One region of the Streptomyces sp. NPDC026394 genome, then DNA from elsewhere that is predicted to be linked to it. Evidence: riboswitches for the same ligand, from Rfam matches in the RefSeq annotation. Region 1 holds a riboswitch; each other region holds the start of a gene.

Region 1 (6,269 bases):
GGCGAGCAGGCCGGAGCCGACGCGTGCCGTTTCGACGCAGTTGTTCATCGCGGTGCTGTGGCTGCTGCGTCGCCATAGCGCGCCGCGCGGCACGGTGCGGACCGGGTCGTGCCCGGGTGGAAGTGACATGGTGCCTCCTCAGACGCCGGAGCCGGCCCATGAGGTCTCGGCGATCCGGGCGATGAATTGCGCTGACTTGTCGCACGAGAGGGCGCGCCCCCGCAGCATGTCGAACGCATCGCTGTACGCCCTGAGGTCTGCTTTCTGCTCCAAGTAGAGGCTACTCGTCAAATGGTCGAGAACAACCACATCTAAGTCAGAAGTGAGCGGAAATGAGAAGATAACGAAAGGGCCGGTGATGCCGATGTGCACACCGGATGCGAAGGGCAGTACCTGGAGTCGCACATGCGGCAATTGCCCCACGTCCAGAATGTGCCGGAGCTGGGCGGCCATCACCCCGGGCGGGCCGACCTCCCGGCGCAGTACCGCCTCGTCCAGCACCGCGCACAACTCCAGCGGCCGCTCACCGCGCAGCACCTCCTGGCGGGCGACGCGCACCTCCACCAGCTCCTCGACCTGCTGCGCCGGCAGGTCCGACAGCGTGGCGCGGGTCACCGCCCGCGCATAATCCGGCGTCTGCAGCAGGCCCGGCACCACCGTCGTCTCCAGCGTGCGCGCCCGGGACGCCCCGTACTCCAGACTGATGAAGTCCCGGTACTCCGGCGGCAGCAGGTCGCGATAGGTGTGCCACCAGCCGTGCCGCCCGCTGTCGCCGTCGCCGTCCTGTCCGCCGTTCCCGCACAGCGCCGCCAGCAGCGCGCGCAGCTCGGTGTCCCGCACGCCGTACGCGTCCAGCAGCAGTTCGACGTCGGCCGGCCGGGCACCGCTGCGCCCGGTCTCGATGCGGCTGACCTTGGACTGGTGCCAGCCGACCAGCCGCGCCGCCTCGCCGCTGGTGAATCCGGCCAGTGTCCGCTGACGCCGCAATTCCGCGCCCAGCTTGCGGCGGCGCACCGCGGGCCCGTACCGCATACCGCTCCCTCCGTACTTCTCCCCGGGTGCGCCGCGGATGCGCCCGCTCCCAGATGGCCGGTTCCGATCCGACAGTGTGCCGCGCAAATACGGTCTCGCGTAGCAGAGTTCACCGCTTCGGGCGACAGATATATGCACTTCTTGGTGGATGACGCGTCACCGTCGCAGCAAGAGTGGCAGGCTGGCGCAGAGCAGCAGTCCGAGGCCGGAGCCGAAGGGACCGGAAAGGGCCCGGGAGGCCGCACGCGATGGCGGCTTCCTCCGGCGGCGGGCCGGAGTCGAGCCTCGGTGGGAAAGGGACGGCGTCGCGATGGCAGACCACCAGGAATCCTCACTCACTCTGCCCAGCGCACCGGCGTCGGTGGCGGAGGCCCGCAGGTACGTCATGGACGTCCTGGCCGAATGGGGCCTGCCGGACGGGACGGAGCCGGCCGACACCGTACGGCTGATCGTCTCCGAACTCGCCACCAACGCCGTGCAGCACACGTTCGGGCAGTCACCGGCCTTCACCGTCGACGTCCGGCTGGACCGCGACGAGCGGCTGTGGATCGGCGTCACCGACGATCATCCGCGCTGGCCGAAACGGCTGCCGGCCGCCGTGCAGCAGGACAACGGCCGGGGCATGGTGATCGTCCGCTTCCTCGCCGCCGAGTCCGGTGGGCAGGTGACGGTCGAACCCACCGCGGCCGGGGGGAAGACCGTTTGGCTCACGTTGCCGTGGAAGCCGTTCCTGCCCTGAAGAAGGAATCGGTCGGCGTCGGGTTCGTCAGGGCTTGGTGAGGAAGCGCGGTCTGCGGCGGCGGCCCGTACTGCAGGCGCAGCCCACGCCCTCGTCCCGCACCTGCCGGTAGGTGGGGCTGGTCGTACGGCCGCAGCGGGCACAGTGGCACGGCCACGGCTCGTAGGCGCCGGGACAGGGGCCCAGCGGGGTCAGCCCCGCGGCGTGCATCACGCGTTCGGCGACGGTGGCCGGGCCAGGGGCGTTCGGTGGCGGCTGGAGCGGCGGCGGGACGGCCGGGGGCAGGGATGCTGCGGGAGGCGTGGGAGGTGCCGGTGCTGCGGGGGTCGGGGGAGGTACCGATACTGCGCCGTTGGCGGGGGATGCCGGGCCTGCGGTCGCGGGGGCCTGCGGTCCCGCGGGGATGATCGTGCCCATGGGGGCGGCCGGGCCAGGGGTAGCCACCGAACCCCCGCCCGCCCCGGCGCCGAGGTCGCCGGGGTGCCACTGATGCAGGCAGGCGGCGCACCACCACAGCAGTTCGCCGGCGCCGTAGACACCCTCGTCCTCCCACAGCACGTCCGTGCTGCCGCAGGCCGGGCAGGGGGTGGCGGGGGAGCGGCGGCGCAGAAGTCCGCGCAGGTTCACGAGTCGGTCCTGGTGTGCGTGTGCTGGGGCAGGTGCCTGTGCATGGGTCTCCTCACGTGCTGAGGAGACTCCATCGGTTCTCCGTCGTCAAAGCAAGGACGACCAGGTCACAAAAGATCCCGACGGCGCCGCCCCCGGAGCGCCGCACCGGGAGGCCACCCCCGGGCCTCCCGGTGTTCAGGAGGACGCGTCGCGATCCGGCGGCTTGAGGTGCCCGTTCCGGTGACCCAGTACGCGGGGCAGCAGTGCCCACAGGCCGCCGCACGTCACCAGCGTCACCGAACCCGCCACCACCCCCGCCCCGCGCCCCAGTACGACGTCGACGACGAGGAGCACGGCACCGGCCAGCGCCAGTGCGAGGACCGCCATCCCGGCTGCCGTCAGCCGCGCGGAGACCTCCACGATCAGCCCCTTCGCGCGCCGCCGGAACAGCACCCGGTGCACCGCGGCGGGCGCGGTGAGCAGCAGCGTCGCCAGCACCGCCAGCAGTAACGTGCCCACGTAGAAGCCGCGTTGCGTGGTGTCCAGGGACACAAATCGCGGGGTGAACGCCAGGGTGAGCAGGAAGGCGAACAGGATCTGCACACCGGTCTGCAGGACGCGCAGCTCCTGGAGCAGTTCGCCGAAGTTGCGGTCGTAGCGTTCCAGAGGCGTCTCGTTGCGGTCCGCGTACCCGGTGTACCGGGCGGAACCGCGCGGCCGGGGCGGCTCGGACGTTTCGCTCGTTCCCGGCAGTTCGGGGTGGCCTGGCAGTTCGTCGCGGTGGTCGTCGGTGAGGGGGGCCATTGCGTGCGGGTATCCGCGGACGCGTTGATCACTCCTCGAAGGCGCACGCGTGTGCGCGAGTTCGCGCCCGCGTTCGCGCCCGCGCGCGGACGGTGCGGGGCTCGTGGCCGCACGGGGGCCCCTCGCGCGCGGTCAGCGCACCCGCCCGTACGAGACGCTGCGTGACCAGATGCGTTCCAGCCGCACCACGGTGCCGGGCTTGGGCGCGTGCCAGATCTTGCCCTTCCCCGCGTAGATGCCCACGTGGTAGATGCCCCGGCGGGAGTGGAAGAAGACCAGGTCACCGGCGCGGCGCGAGGACGCCGACAGGTGCCGGGTGCGGTTGTACTGGGCCGCCGCGGTGCGCGGCAGCCGCTTCCCGGCCCGCTTGAACGAGTACAGCGTCAGCCCTGAGCAGTCGAAACGGTGTGGACCGCTGGCTCCGAACTTGTAGGGCGCCCCCTTCTTGGAAGCGGCGATCTGCAGTGCCGAGGCCGAGGTGGACGCGGCGGCCGCGTCCTCGGTGGCTCCTGGTACGACCAGTGTCCCGCCGACCGTGGCGAGGGCGATGAAGGAGATCACTCCGGCCCGCGCCAGCAGAGGGGAAGCGGTGGTACGCGCAGTCATGCGCAACCCTTCGTCAGCCGCCTGCGAAGGAGTGCCTGTCGGGTTCGGGCAGGCGAAGATGCCCGGTCGTGTCGACGACTTCACCCCAAGGGGCCGTCCGGCCGTGGTGGCCGGCGGTCCCGTCGTGCTCGGGTCCTCCGCTCCTGCCGGTCCAGGCGCATCGACCAGACATCCGGTACGGCGGCAGGATTGGGCGTCCGCCCGGACCGCCCCACCGCTGTGGCGGGGGCTTGTCGTCGAAGCGATCGTTGCGCACCTCGCGCCCGGATTCCGAGCAGAAACGACTATATGTGACGTTGGTCACGCCTGCGCCATTCGGGTGGACGGGCGTCGTTCCGTGGGAGGCCCGCGACGGGTGAGGACCCGCGTACCAGCCCCGGAACGTCACGTTCCGGGCGACACGTACGTACGCCGCGCAAGCCGTGTGGCGCAGCACGCGGCCCGGTGGCTACGCCGTTCGGGCGAGCCCGATCGGGCTTCGTGTCGCCGAACGGGTGGGCCCTTGCGGTGCTCCGGCACCTCCTGGCCGCCCTGTCACCCTTGCCCGGCGCGTGTCGCGCGGGGCGGGTGGGGGTGCTGGTGCGCCGGAGGTGCGGAGGGAGAGCACTCGTGCCCCCGCCCGGGCGGGGGCACGGCGCGTCAACTTCGCGGCGGAGGTACGGAGATCAGCCGCGCGCGGCGCTCGCCGTCCAGTACGCGCAGGGCCTGCGCCAGGGTTCCCGCGTGCAGTTCGCTCTCGCCCCGGTCGTGCATCAGCGCCAACGCGTCCCGCAGTGCGGTGGTCTTGCCGACCAGGGCCTGTGCGGCACGGAGGCTGCCGTACGTGTCCGTGCCGCGGGCGGGGTTGATGCGGCCCAGCAGGTCCAGGACCGCCAGGTAACTGTCGACGACCTCGCCCTCGGCGCGCGTCAGCGCGGGCAGCGGCGGCAGTTCGGGTGGCCACATACCGGGCTCACCTCGCGCCCGGTGTCGCGGGGTGCTGCTTGCGGCTGCGGGTCAGCCCGTCGATGAGGCCGTACTCCATGGCGGCCTCGGCGCTGAAGACCTTCTCGCGTTCGAGGTCTTCGGTGATCCGCTCGGGGGACTGGCCGGTGTGCCGTACGAGCAGTTCCTCCAGCAGCGCCCGGGTGCGCAGCAGTTCGTCCGCCTGGATGCGGAGGTCGTCGGCCTGCCCCTGCACCGGCTCGTCGAACGAGGGCTGGTGGACGAGGACACGGGCGCCCGGCAGGGCGAGGCGCTTGCCGGGCGCGCCGGCCGCCAGCAGGACCGCGGCGACGGAGGCGGCCTGGCCCAGGCAGACCGTCTCGACGTCGCAGCCGACGAACTGCATCGTGTCGTAGATCGCGGACATCGCGGTGAACGAGCCGCCGGGGGAGTTGATGTAGAGCGAGATGTCCCGGTCGGGCGCATCGTGATCCAGGTGCATGAGCTGGGCGATCACGTCGTTGGCCGCGGCGTCGTCGACCGGGGTGCCCAGGAAGACGATCCGCTCGCCGAGCAGCTTGGAGTACGGGTCCATGGTCCGGGCCCCGTAGGAGGTGCGTTCGGTGAACTCCGGGAGGACGTATCGGGCCTGGGGGCCGTTCATGGGGAGCTCCTCTTCCCTGAGCGTCTGTAAAAAATGTACAGGACGTACGTAGGGCTAGATGGGAGCACGTTCCGCCGGGTGAAAGCAATGCCTTCGGTGGGTACGGATCGGGTCGCTCGCTGAGAGCGAAAACCCCATGAGGCGTCAGATACCCCCGCGGACCCGCAAGGTGACAGGACGTAAGGCCGCGTCTCCGGGGCGCGCCCGGGGGCGCGCCGCCGGTGCAGCGTTCCGGCCGAAGTTCCCCGGGCGCTCCGGTATCGGCCCGGCGTGCGGTGTGCCGGACCTCCTCCGCCGCCCCACGCGTCCGCTGCCGCAGCCCCATCGGGCAGCACGAGGCGACACCTGGCGCGCGGGTCCCTGGCCAAAGGGGCCCTTGCGGAATCCGCCCGTACGGAAAGCGCCGTTCCGCCCCGGACCGCCCGGGTACCCGCCGGGCGGACCCGAGCTCCTCGGGCCGAATCGAGTCCAGGAGGACGCGATGGCTACCGCTTCATCCGCCGGATATCCGGAATCCGGCCGCTCCCGGGCGGCCGGCGCCGAGCGGCACACGAGCGCGGAGACCAAGCCCGCGTTCAAGAGCACCGAGTTCTTCGTCTACGTCGCCGCCGTCGTGGCGGTCCTGGTCGCCTCCGCCGTCGTCGGCGGCGGCGACACCGGCGTGGATGTCTTCCCCGCCGATCAGGCGTGGCTCTATGTCACGCTGCTGACCATCGGATACATGATCAGTCGCGGCCTGGCCAAGTGCGGCAGCCGCGAACCCACCGACCACACCACCACCTGAGCGTCCCGGAGTGCAGCGATGGCCCGGCGTGCTGCCGGGCCATCGCTGTGCGTGGGGGCGGGTCTGCGCCGGGCCGTCGGGCGCAGGGGCGTCGGCCCCGTGCGCCG
Region 2 (6,269 bases), on a different contig from region 1:
ACGAGGGCGCCCGCGCCGATGACGTCGACGCGGCCCGGGTGCAGGGAGGGGATGGCGGCGCGGTCCGCGTGGGTGGCGGTCAGGAGGTGGTGGGTGATCTCGCGGACCCTGGTCAGCGGGATGCGCGCGTGGTGGATGGCCTCGGAGTCGTAACCGGGCAGGTCCAGGGCGATGGCGGCGACCGTGGTCACCGAGCCGGCCAGGCCGACGAGGGTGGCGGCCCGGTCCAGGGGGACGGACTGTGCCGCCTCGTCCAGGGCGCGGGCGATGTCCGACCTCATGGCGCTGATCTGCTCGTCGCCGGGCGGGTCGACGATCTCGCCGTCCCGTACGAGGTGCCGTTCGGTCATCCGGACGCAGCCGATGTCCACGGAGCGGGCGGCGTCCACCGTGCCGGAGCCGAGGACGAACTCGGTGGAGCCGCCGCCGATGTCCACCACCAGGTACGGGGTGTCGAGGCCGGTGCGGCCGGTCAGCTCCTTGGTGGCGCCGGTGAAGGAGAACTCCGCCTCCTGGTCGCCGGTGATCACCTCGGGCTCGACGCCCAGGATGTCCACCACACCGCGCACGAAGTCGTCACGGTTCTCGGCGTCGCGGGAGGCGGAGGTGGCGACGAAGCGGACGGTCTCGGCGCCCAGCTCCTCGATGACCGCGGCGTACTCGCGGCAGGCCGCGAAGGTGCGCTCCAGGGCCTCGGGAGCGAGCCGGCCGGTACGGTCCACGCCCTGGCCCAGCCGCACGATCGTCATCCGGCGGTCCAGGTCCTTCAGCTCGCCGGTCGCCGGGTCGAGGTCGGCGACGAGCAGGCGGATGGAGTTGGTGCCGCAGTCGACGGCCGCTACGCGCTTCATGCGGTCAGGTCTCCTTCGTCCTCGGTGGTGTCCGTGCAGGGGGTCACGCAGGGGCCCTTGCGCCACCACGCCGGCAGCATCGCCAGCGCCTCGTCGCCGAGCGGGTTGACGCCGGGGCCGGCGGCGAGCGAGTGGCCGACCAGGACGTGCAGGCACTTGACCCGGTCGGGCATGCCGCCCGCGCTCGGGAAGTTCTTGAGCTCCTCGATGGCGTCCCGGCGGCGGATGTAGTCCTCGTGGGCGGCCCGGTACCGGTCGGCCAGCTCCGGGTCCGTGGCCAGCCGCTCGGTCATCTCCTTCATCACGCCGTTGGCCTCCAGCGTGCCGATCGCGGAGGCCGCGCGCGGGCAGGTGAGGTAGTAGAGCGTGGGGAAGGGGGTGCCGTCCTCCAGGCGCGGGGCCGTCTCGACGACGTCCGGCTGGCCGCAGGGGCAGCGGTGCGCGATGGCGCGCAGGCCGCGCGGCGGGCGGCCGAGCTGTTCCTTGAAGGCCGCGATGTCCGCGTCGGTGGGCTCGGTGCGCTCGGTCTGCGGCGGGGGCATGAGGTGTTCAGACACGGACGTGGGTGCTTTCGGTCGTGGCGGTGGTGGAGGACGGCGGCGCCGTACGGCGGGCCGGGCCGGGCGCGCGCACGGGACAGGCTACTTGTCGGCGGCGTCCAGGCCGTTCCAGATGTTGTCGTACCAGGGATCTTCGGTGGCGGCCCGGCCGGTGCGCCGCTTTCCCGTGCCGGACCCGTCCTGGACGATGAAGCCGGTCTCGCCGGGCCGGACGTAGTGCAGGTGCAGCCGCGCCTGCTGCCGTACGTACTCCGGGTCCTGCCAGCGGGCCTTCTCGTCGCGCAGCTCGTCGGCGCGCAACTGGGCCTCGGCGGCCTGGCGGCGCTGGTCGGCGATCTCGGCGCGCTGCGAGATGTACTGCCGGGTGGGGTACGCGAGGGCGACGACCAGGGAGCACAGCACCAGCGCGAGCAGCGCCGCACGGCCGGTCAGGCGGCCCCGGCGGGGCCGGCCGGCGCTCTGGACGCGGGCGGCGGCCTGCTCGCCGAGCGCCTTGAGCCGGGTCGCGGTGGAGAACCGTTCCGCGGACACGTCGCCTCCCCTGGATCACCGGGCCCGGGACGGCCCGGCCCGCAGCACGTACGTCCCCGGCAACGGTACGGGACCGCTGCCGGGGACGTACGTATTCACGGCTTCCGGGGCCGTTCGCGGCCCGCGGGGCTTCAGCCCCCGCTCGTGCCGGTCAGTCCGCGACGCGGAACCGCGGGAAGGCGGAGCGGCCGGCGTAGACCGCCGCGTCGTCGAGGATCTCCTCGATGCGCAGGAGCTGGTTGTACTTGGCGACGCGCTCGGAGCGGGCCGGGGCGCCGGTCTTGATCTGGCCGCAGTTGGTGGCGACGGCCAGGTCGGCGATGGTGACGTCCTCGGTCTCGCCGGAGCGGTGCGACATCATGCACTTGAAGCCGTTGCGCTGGGCCAGCTCGACGGCGTCCAGGGTCTCGGTCAGCGAACCGATCTGGTTGACCTTGACCAGCAGGGCGTTGGCCGAGTTCTCCTCGATGCCGCGGGCCAGGCGCTCCGGGTTGGTGACGAACAGGTCGTCGCCGACCAGCTGCACCTTGGACCCCAGGCGCTCGGTGATGACGTTCCAGCCGGCCCAGTCGTCCTCGAACAGCGGGTCCTCGATGGAGACCAGCGGGTAGGCGGCGACGAGCTCCTCGTAGTACGAGGTCATCTGCTCGGCGGTGCGCTGCTCGCCCTCGAACGCGTAGACGCCGTCCTTGTAGAACTCGGAGGCGGCGACGTCGAGCGCCAGCGCGATGTCCTGGCCGGGGGTGTAGCCGGCTTCCTTGATCGCTTCGAGGATCAGGTCCAGGGCCTCGCGGTTGGAGCCCAGGTTCGGGGCGAAGCCGCCCTCGTCGCCCAGGCCGGTGGCCAGGCCCTTGCCCTTCAGGACCTTCTTGAGGGTGTGGTAGACCTCGGTGCCCCAGCGCAGCGCCTCGGAGAAGGACTCCGCGCCGATCGGGGCGATCATGAATTCCTGGATGTCCACGTTGGAGTCGGCGTGCGAGCCGCCGTTCAGGATGTTCATCATCGGGACCGGCAGCACGTGGGCGTTCGGGCCGCCGAGGTAGCGGAACAGCGGCAGGTCGCTGGCCTCGGAGGCGGCGTGCGCGACGGCCAGGGAGACGCCGAGGATGGCGTTGGCGCCGAGCGAGCCCTTGTTGTCGGTGGCGTCCAGGTCGAACATGGCCTGGTCGATCAGGCGCTGCTCCGTGGCGTCGTAGCCGACGAGCTCCGGGCCGATCTGCTCGATGACCGCGAGGACGGCCTTCTCCACGCCCTTGCCCTGGTAGCGGGCCGGGTCACCGTCGCGCAGCTCGATGGCCTCGAAGGCGCCGGTCGAGGCGCCGGACGGGACGGCGGCACGGCCGGTGCTGCCGTCGTCGAGGCCGACCTCGACCTCGACCGTGGGGTTGCCTCGCGAGTCGAGGATCTCGCGAGCTACGACGACGTCGATGGACGGCACGTTGTCTCCTTCATGGGTGTCTGGAGTTCTGCAGCACGAGCCTAACGGCCTCCGGGGGTTCCGCTCGCCGCCAGCCCGGCCCTCGGGCCGAATACACCCACAAAGGCCCTGTTCACGGGACGTATGGGTGCAATGTTCGCTGAAGGGAGAAGTCGGCGGACGGGGGCGGGGCGGGTCCGGCGGAGCGGCCGGGACGGTGGCCTCCAGGGCCCTGGGCGGGTCCTGGACGGGCCCGGCCGGGGCTCGTGGCCCGGGGGGCCGGGGAACGGGAGAAGCCCCGCCGCGGCGCCTGCGGGGGACAGGTGCCGTGACGGGGCAGTCTCACGGGAAGAGCGGATTCCCGGGGTGAGCGGCTTCCGGGGAGCCGGGCCGCCCGTACGTACCGCCGTACGTACGGAGTGCCACGGTCACCCGGGATCTCTCAGGACCGGAGCCGGCTCAGACGGCCAGCTTCTGGCCCGGGAAGATCAGGTTGGGGTTGCCGCCGATGACGGACTTGTTGTTCGCGTAGACCGACTTCCAGTTCTTGCCGTGGGAAGCGGCGATCTTGGCGAGGGTGTCACCGGACTTCACGGTGTAGTTGCCCTCGGGGTTCGACTTCGGCGTGGACTTCTGGGCCGGGGCCGGGGTCTTGCGGGCCAGCTCCTCGCCCTGCTTGCGGGCCTCGGAGCGCGAGGTGTTCTGCGGGGCGGAGTAGGAGCGCTTCGACTTGTACGACTTGTGCGAGCTGCTGCCCTGCGACGAGCCGCCGTCGGCCTTGGCGTTCGCGTTGCCCTGGCCGAGGTGGCCGCCGGCGCAGGTCCAGGCACCCGGGCCCTGGATGGCGAGCAGGCGCTCGGCCGCGGCGATCTGCTGGCTCTTGCTGGCCTGGTCGGCGCGCGGGGCGTACTGGGTACCGCCGGCGGCGGCCCAGCTGGAGTTCGAGAACTGCAGGCCACCGTAGTAGCCGTTACCGGTGTTGATCGACCAGTTGCCACCGGACTCGCACTGGGCGACGGCGTCCCAGTTGTTGCCCGCGGCGGAGGCAGAGGTGGCGCCCATCAGCGGGACGGCCACAGCGGCACCGGCGACGCCCGCCAGCGTGGCGACGCGGACGGCCTTGGAGGGACGACGGTGCTTGCCCTTGGTGTTCAGCATGGTTGTTCCTCACCGACGCCTGCGAGGTGAGCTGTCGGGTTCGGGCCATGTGAGTTGCCCGGCCGTGTGTGCTTCACACATGGCTTCACCCCTAGCCGGTTGGACCCGCTTCCGCGGGCGGGGCCGGCGCTTACCTTGGGTCCCCCGCTCCTGCCTTCGGCGCTCTCGCGTCGAGTGACCTCCGACCACCGGCAGGATTCGGCGTGCGATCGAAGGGCCCGCTTTGGCGAGCGATGAAGACGGTAAACAGGAACACCCCGCGGGTTCAAACCCCTACATCTGAGGCCAGTTGACCCCCAGACATCACAGGATCATCACATTTCCGCAGGTCGCCGCAGGTTTGGAAACAACGGACGGGACGGTCACCGCGGTCCCGAACGAGATCCATGTCTCACTTTCACCAAAGCGGGCAAATACCTGCGAACTATCCCTGCTGGTCTCCGAGCTCAAGGCGCTGACCAGGGTGGATAAGGTCCGGATCGCCCCCGATGACGCCTTTGTTGGCCGCGTAGAGCGCCGGCCAGCCCCCGGTGACCCCGCGGTCCGCCGCGATGACTGACAGGTTGTCACCGGGCCGCACGGTGTAGTCGCCCGGCGCGCCCGGGTCCGTACGGTGCGCGTCGCCGCCCCGCGAGGGGTGCCCCCCGCCGGACCGGCCCGCGTCGCCGGAGCCCGTGCCCCCGCCGGCACCCGTGTCCGCGCCCGTACCCGCACCCGTGCCGGGCTGCTCGGCGGGCCGGCCGCGGTGCTTGCCCTGCGACGGGGGCGCGGTGGGGCTCGTGGAGGCGCCGTCGTCCGGGGTGGCCGGGCCGGTGGGCCGCGACGGGTCCTGCGTACGGCCCGTGCCGGACGGATCCGGCGTACGGGACGGGTCCGGGGTGCCGGCCGGGCCGGTGGGCGACGGCTTCGGCTCCGGGGTGCGCGTACCGCCGGATCCCGGCGTCCCGGACGGCTTGGACGGCTTGGACGGCTCGGACGAGGGCGGCGGGGTGGACGGGGACGGCGAGGAGGGCTCCGGGGACGGCGTCGCCGTACCGCCCGGGTCGACGTCCGGCCCGCTGCCCCCCTGCTTGAGCCCCGCGTTCACCGCGCAGCTCGGCCAGGTGTCGGGGCCGCGCGCGGCGAGGATCGACTCGGCGACGGCTATCTGCTGCGACCGGCTGGCCAGGTCGGGGCGCGAGGCGTACGACGGGCCGCCGTAGCGGTCCCACATCTCCTGGGTGAGCTGGAGCCCGCCGTAGAACCCGTTGCCGGCGTTGGCGCTCCACACCCCGCTGCTCTCGCACTGCGCGACGCGGTCCCAGGTGGCCGCGTCGGCGGCGTTGGCGCTGCTCGCGGCGAGCAGGGGCATGGCGAGGGCGCCGCCGGCGACTCCCGCCGTGACGAAGATGGCCGGAGCCTGGCGGGGGCGTCGGTGACGGCCGTTCCCGGAGCGCATGCGGTTGCCTTTCGAGCGGCGGTTGAGTTGTCGTCGAGAGGCCGGCACCGTCGGCTGCGTGGCCCGTGCGCTGCCGCGCCGCCCGCCCCGGCCTTTCAAACGGTTGAAAGTAGCGGGACGGCCCGTCCGTCACAAGCCGGTGTAGCGGAGATCACGCGCAGGTCACGGCCTGACGGGATGTCATGTACAGCGGGTGCGCGGAACCGCGTGTACGGGTACCGCGTCATCTCTGTACGGGGGTGAACTCCACCGGCAGGGCCCGCAGCCCGCGCATGATCAGTCCGCCGCGCCAGCGCAGTTCGTCCGGGTCGGCG
Region 3 (6,269 bases), on a different contig from region 1:
ATGGAGAAGGGCTGCGCCATCCGCACCAGGGCGTCGTAGATGGAGGCGTCGCCGTGCGGGTGGAGCTTACCCATCACCTCGCCGACGACGCGGGCGCACTTGACGTAGCTGCGCTCGGGGCGCAGCCCCATCTCGTTCATCTGGTAGAGAATGCGGCGGTGTACGGGCTTGAGGCCGTCGCGGGCGTCCGGGAGGGCGCGGGAGTAGATGACCGAGTACGCGTACTCAAGGAAGGAGCCCTGCATCTCGTCGACGACGTCGATGTCGAGGATCCTCTCCTCGAAGTCGTCCGGCGGCGGGGTCTTCGTGCTACGGCGGGCCATCGCGGCTGCGGCTCCTTCGCTTGCGTCCTGCTGCTTGCCGATGCGGGATCAACGTTCGGGTCTTTCGCGGACCATTGTGGCCCGCCCCACTGACAACGCCGACCGCGACCCTCCCCAGGGCCCCGGACGAGGTCACCGCGAAGTCCGCTCGTACGAGGCAGCCCGGCCGGGAACTTCGCCATAGCTCGGCACGCTTGCATACAGTGACAGAACTTTCTCGCAAGCGGATCGAAGGGACGTACATGCCCATGGGTCACACGGCCACAGAACAAGCCGGCTCCGGCGGCCTGACAGCGACCGAGCACCGGCTGGCCAACGGCCTGCGTGTGGTGCTCTCCGAAGACCACCTGACCCCGGTCGCCGCGGTCTGCCTCTGGTACGACGTCGGCTCGCGCCACGAGGTCAAGGGGCGTACGGGCCTGGCCCACCTCTTCGAGCACCTCATGTTCCAGGGCTCCGCCCAGGTCTCGGGCAACGGTCACTTCGAACTGGTCCAGGGCGCCGGCGGCTCCCTCAACGGCACCACCAGCTTCGAGCGCACCAACTACTTCGAGACCATGCCCGCCCACCAGCTGGAGCTCGCGCTGTGGCTGGAGGCCGACCGCATGGGCTCCCTGCTGACGGCGCTCGACGAGGAGTCCCTGGAGAACCAGCGCGACGTCGTCAAGAACGAGCGCCGGCAGCGCTACGACAACGTCCCCTACGGCACGGCCTTCGAGAAGCTGACGGCCATGGCCTATCCGGAGGGACACCCGTACCACCACACGCCCATCGGTTCGATGGCCGACCTGGACGCCGCCTCCCTGGAGGACGCGCGGGCCTTCTTCCGTACGTACTACGCGCCCAACAACGCGGTGCTGTCGATCGTCGGCGACATCGACCCCGAGCAGACCCTCGCCTGGGTGGAGAAGTACTTCGGCTCCATCCCCGGCCACGAGGGCAAGCAGCCGCCGCGTGACGGCTCCCTCCCGGAGGTCATCGGCAAGGAGCTGCGCGAGGTCGTCGAGGAGGACGTGCCCTCCCGTGCCCTGATGGCCGCCTACCGCCTGCCGCACGACGGCACCCGTGAGGCCGACGCGGCCGACCTGGCGCTGACGGTGCTCGGCGGCGGCGAGTCCTCGCGGCTGTACAACCGCCTGGTGCGCCGTGACCGTACGGCCGTGGCGGCGGGCTTCGGCCTGCTCCGGCTGGCCGGCGCCCCCTCGCTGGGCTGGCTGGACGTGAAGACCTCCGGCGGCGTCGAGGTGCCGGAGATCGAGAGGGCCGTGGACGAGGAGCTGGCCCGCTTCGCGGACGAGGGGCCGAGCCCCGAGGAGATGGAGCGCGCGCAGGCCCAGCTGGAGCGTGAGTGGCTGGACCGCCTCGCCACGGCCGCCGGGCGCGCCGACGAACTGTGCCGGTTCGCGGTCCTGTTCGGCGACCCGCAGCTCGCCCTGACCGCCGTGCGGCGCGTCCTGGAGATCACCCCGCAGGAGGTGCAGGAGGTCGCCAAGGCCCGGCTGCGCCCCGACAACCGCGCGGTGCTCGTGTACGAGCCGACCGAGCCGACCGCCGCCGAGGACAACGACGAGGAGGCGGCCCAGTGAGTGACGCCGTCAGCAGCACGATGACCTTCCACCCGCAGCCGGCCGGCGGCGACCCCAAGCCGTGGGCCTTCCCGGCCCCCGAGCGCGGACAGCTCCCCAACGGCCTCACGGTCCTGCGCAGCCACCGCCCCGGCCAGCAGGTCGTCGCCGTCGAGGTCGACATCGTCGCGCCCCTGGAGGCCGAGCCGGCGGGCCTGGACGGCGTCGCCACGATCATGGCGCGCGCCCTGTCCGAGGGCACCGACAAACACGACGCCGAGGAGTTCGCCGCCGAGCTGGAGCGCTGCGGCGCCACTCTGGACGCGCACGCCGACCACCCCGGCGTCCGGGTGTCCCTGGAGGTCCCGGCCTCCCGGCTGGACAAGGCCCTCGGCCTGCTCGCCGACGCCCTGCGCGCCCCCGCCTTCCCGGACGGCGAGGTCGAGCGCCTGGTGCACAACCGCCTCGACGAGATCCCGCACGAGCTGGCCAACCCGGCCCGGCGCGCCGCGATGGCCCTGTCCAAGGAGCTGTTCCCGGCCGACTCCCGGATGTCGCGGCCGCGCCAGGGCACCGAGGAGACCGTCACCCGGATCGACGCGGCGGCCGTGCGCGCCTTCTACGAGGCACATGTACGCCCCGCCACGGCCACCGCCGTCGTCGTCGGCGACTTCACCGGCGTCGACCTGGACGCGGCCCTCACGGAGACCCTCGGCGCCTGGACGGGGTCGCCCGCCGAACCGGTGAAGGCCAGCCCGATCACCGCCGACGACACCGGCCGTGTCGTGATCGTCGACCGCCCCGGCGCCGTCCAGACCCAGCTGCTGATCGGCCGGATCGGCGCCGACCGGCACGACCGCGTCTGGCCCGCGCAGGTGCTCGGCACGTACTGCCTGGGCGGCACCCTCACCTCCCGCCTGGACCGGGTGCTGCGCGAGGAGAAGGGCTACACCTACGGGGTGCGTTCCTTCGGGCAGGTGCTGCGCTCCTCGGCCGACGGCGACGGCGCCGCGATGCTCGCCATCAGCGGCTCGGTGGACACCGCCTCCACCGGTCCGGCGCTGGACGACCTCTGGAAGGTGCTGCGCACCCTCGCGGCGGAGGGCCTGACGGACGCCGAGCGCGACGTGGCCGTACAGAACCTCGTCGGGGTCGCGCCGCTGAAGTACGAGACCGCGGCGGCCGTCGCAGGCACCCTCGCGGACCAGGTCGAGCAGCAGCTTCCGGACGACTACCAGGCCCGGCTGTACGAGCGGCTGGCGCGGACCGGCACGGTCGAGGCGACCGCCGCGGCCGTCAACGCCTTCCCGGTCGACCGGCTGGTGACGGTCCTGGTGGGTGACGCCGCCGAGATCGAGGAGCCCGTCAAGGCGCTCGGCATCGGAGAGGTGACGGTCGTCAAGGGCTGAGGAGCGTCACCGGCACGTCACGCCGCACGTCACTTCGGCACGTCACGCCGACGCGTCACACCGGCACGTCTTCGGCGCGGGGCGGACAGCCTCCGTCCGGTGGTGGCCGACGGCTGCCGGTGAGGGCCGGCGGTGGCTGGCGGCCCGTGACCCGGGCGTGTGACGAACGGTCACATAGGGGATCCAGTGGTGCGCAGGCGCCACTGGATCTTCTTTATGTCCCAATTGTTGGGGGTAGTTGCAGGGTGCCCGTGTGGCGTACGGCACAAAATCGGGGTTCTGTTTGCCGATTGAAAGTTGCCGCGTTTAGCGTCGATCCGGCTGTCCGCAGGATCGCCGCCGCAACCGCGGCACGGACAGTCATCGCCGAGTCCCCGTACGGCGCGAGCCAGGGGAGCCGGGGACCCATGTCCCCTGGGGTGAATCGGACGCCTTCCCGGAGGTGCCCGTAGGAGACCTTCCTGCTCCGAACCCGTCAGCTAACCCGGTAGGCGAGAGGGAAGGAAAGGACACAGCCAGCCCATGGCGTTCACCCGTGCCACCGGGAAGCACCGTGGTCCGAGCCGCAGCGCGCGGACGACCCGTAACCTCGCCGGCATAGCCACGCTCGCCGCGTCCGGCGTCATCGCCTCCGTCGCCTCCCCGGCCCTGGCGGCCGGCAACCCGGACGACGCGAGCAACCACGACACCGGCCTCCACCACGCCGTCGTCCTCGGTGACGAGCTCGCCGAGCAGATCGAGGCGCAGGCCGACGCGCAGCAGGAGGCCGCCGAGGCCGCCGCCGCGCAGGCCAAGGCCGAGGCCGAGGCGCGCAAGCAGGCCGAGGAGGCCAAGCGCCAGGCCGAGGCCGAGGCCAAGAAGGAGCGCGAGGCCAAGGAGCGCGCCGCCCGCGAGGCCGAGCGCAAGCGCCTGCTCATGTACGTCGCGCCCGTCGACGGTTCCTACGTCTCCACCAGCTACAAGGCGTCCAGCGGCCTGTGGTCCTCCGGCAGCCACACCGGCATCGACTTCCACGCCTCCTCCGGCACCACCGTCCACGCCGTCGGCTCGGGCACCGTTGTCGAGGCCGGCTGGGGCGGCGCGTACGGGAACAACGTCGTCATCAAGATGAACGACGGCACCTACACCCAGTACGGCCATCTGTCGTCGATCAACGTCTCGGTCGGCCAGACCGTCACCCCGGGCCAGCAGATCGCCCTGTCGGGCAACACCGGCAACACCACCGGCGCGCACCTGCACTTCGAGGCCCGCACCTCGGCGGAGTACGGCTCGGACATGGACCCGGTCGCCTACCTGCGCTCGCACGGCGTGAACGTCTGACGGACATCCGTCCCGCTCGTCACTCCCGTCGCACCCGTCCCCCGTACGATGCCCCGGCCCTCGTGGCCGGGGCATCTGCGTTTCCGCCTGCGCGGCACCTGGCCAAAAAATATCCATGAATGTGCCATGGCCGTCGGATATCCGGTTCCTGTCGCATAGAGTCACTCGAAAGTCGCCGCCCGGCGGCAATTCCGGAAGTTCCCAGCGGATTACGGTGGAGGCGCAGGCGATGCGAGGTCCCCTTTCCGCGCACGTGGTGTGCACGGCGATCCGCGGCGACATCGTATCCGGCGTTCTCCCGCCGGGCAGCCGCCTGATCGAGGAAATGCTGGCCGGTCGTTACGGGGTCTCCCGCGTTCCCGTGCGAGAGGCGTTGCGTACGTTGCAGTCGGAGGGCTTCGTCGTCATCCGGCACCACGCGGGTGCCTGCGTGGCCGAGCCGACCGAACGGGAAGCGGCCGACGCCCTGGACATCCGGGCGCTGCTGGAGCCGCTCGGCGCCGCCCGCGCCGCCACCCGCCGCACCGCGGCCCATCTCAAGGTGCTGCGCGGCGTCGTGCGGCTGGGCCGTGAGCGGACCCGGCACGGTCACCGCGCCGAGCTGCGCCAACTCGACGGCTGGTTCCACGAGACGCTCGCCCAGGCATCCGGCAGCACGGGCCTGGCGGCGCTGCTCACCCAGGTACGACGCAAGATCGACTGGATGTACGTGGTCGACCTCCCGGCCCGCGACGAGCGCTCCTGGGAGGAGCACGGGGCGGTGCTGGACGCGGTGAGCCGCGGGGACGCCGAGCGGGCCCGCGCCCTGATGGCGGCGCACATCGAGCGCTCGCGCCCGGCGTACCGGCTGCGTCCGGTGGTCCCCGGGCCGACGGTGAGGAGTTCGAAACAGCCCGTAAACACGGCGCGCGAACGGAATTAACGTGCGGGCCGTATACAAGCGGTAGGGGATTTCGCCGGAGGAATGGCGCGGGTTTCGATGCGGCGCTGCGGGCTGCGAAAAGCGCGGGAAAGCGGGAATCCCGTCAGGTGCGGGTTGATTGCCGCGAGGGGTGCGCAGGGGGAGCGGAAGAACCCCAGAGGGATCGGGATGGCGACGCGGAGGGGGATTGCTCGGCGTATCCCTTAGTGATGGCATGCCCTGGAGCGATGGCGCGCGAATTTTCCCGGTCGCCGCCTGCCGGTCGCGGCGTACGGCACCGCACGAAAAACGGCCCCGCCCCGGCGCCGGTGACCCGGCTACCGCGGCGGAGCCGCGAACACAGTGACCCGCGAAGCGGTTCAGACGGTCTCCGGGAGCTCCTCAAGGCCCTCGGCGACCAGCTTCGCGAGGCGGTCGAGCGCGGCGTCGGCGCCCTCGGCGTCGGAGGCCAGCACGATCTCCTCGCCACCCTGGGCGCCCAGGCCCAGCACGGCCAGCATGGAGGCCGCGTTGACCGGGTTGCCGTCGGCCTTCGCGATCGTCACGGGAACCCCGGCGGCGGTGGCCGCACGGACGAAGATCGAGGCGGGGCGGGCGTGCAGACCCTCGGCCCAACCGACATTGACGCGGCGCTCAGCCATGGTGTTGCCCTTCAAGTCGTAACGGTTGTCTAGACCAGTGTCTCATGTCGCCGGGAGTGCTCCGGCAGCCCGCGGCGGCGCCGTAGGCG

What was found. A riboswitch is a leader RNA that binds a small molecule or an ion and turns the genes downstream of it on or off. The one in region 1 is predicted to bind cyclic di-AMP.
Region 2: another riboswitch for cyclic di-AMP. It lies ahead of ACZ4QV_RS08885 (transglycosylase family protein); the one in region 1 lies ahead of ACZ4QV_RS36510 (C40 family peptidase).
Region 3: another riboswitch for cyclic di-AMP. It lies ahead of ACZ4QV_RS33225 (M23 family metallopeptidase); the one in region 1 lies ahead of ACZ4QV_RS36510 (C40 family peptidase).

The regions. Positions count from the first base shown of each region.
Region 1 is NZ_JBVHPX010000026.1:58,208-64,476, forward strand. It holds gene ACZ4QV_RS36485 (DUF397 domain-containing protein) at 1-129, opposite strand, end outside; gene ACZ4QV_RS36490 (helix-turn-helix domain-containing protein) at 139-1,032, opposite strand; gene ACZ4QV_RS36495 (ATP-binding protein) at 1,343-1,771, shown strand; gene ACZ4QV_RS36500 (hypothetical protein) at 1,799-2,398, opposite strand; gene ACZ4QV_RS36505 (DUF6328 family protein) at 2,576-3,184, opposite strand; gene ACZ4QV_RS36510 (C40 family peptidase) at 3,317-3,790, opposite strand; cyclic di-AMP (ydaO/yuaA leader) riboswitch at 3,794-3,958, opposite strand; gene ACZ4QV_RS36515 (hypothetical protein) at 4,430-4,735, opposite strand; gene ACZ4QV_RS36520 (ATP-dependent Clp protease proteolytic subunit) at 4,743-5,378, opposite strand; gene ACZ4QV_RS36525 (hypothetical protein) at 5,860-6,162, shown strand.
Region 2 is NZ_JBVHPX010000003.1:110,236-116,504, forward strand. It holds gene ACZ4QV_RS08865 (Ppx/GppA phosphatase family protein) at 1-851, opposite strand, end outside; gene ACZ4QV_RS08870 (DUF501 domain-containing protein) at 848-1,393, opposite strand; gene ACZ4QV_RS08875 (FtsB family cell division protein) at 1,493-1,942, opposite strand; gene eno (phosphopyruvate hydratase) at 2,094-3,380, opposite strand; gene ACZ4QV_RS08885 (transglycosylase family protein) at 3,819-4,517, opposite strand; cyclic di-AMP (ydaO/yuaA leader) riboswitch at 4,519-4,689, opposite strand; gene ACZ4QV_RS08890 (transglycosylase family protein) at 4,942-5,955, opposite strand; gene ACZ4QV_RS08895 (cytochrome P450 family protein) at 6,179-6,269, opposite strand, start outside.
Region 3 is NZ_JBVHPX010000020.1:125,207-131,475, forward strand. It holds gene ACZ4QV_RS33210 (DNA gyrase/topoisomerase IV subunit A) at 1-323, opposite strand, end outside; gene ACZ4QV_RS33215 (M16 family metallopeptidase) at 572-1,909, shown strand; gene ACZ4QV_RS33220 (M16 family metallopeptidase) at 1,930-3,297, shown strand; cyclic di-AMP (ydaO/yuaA leader) riboswitch at 3,652-3,806, shown strand; gene ACZ4QV_RS33225 (M23 family metallopeptidase) at 3,820-4,617, shown strand; gene ACZ4QV_RS33230 (GntR family transcriptional regulator) at 4,847-5,539, shown strand; gene ACZ4QV_RS33235 (HPr family phosphocarrier protein) at 5,899-6,180, opposite strand.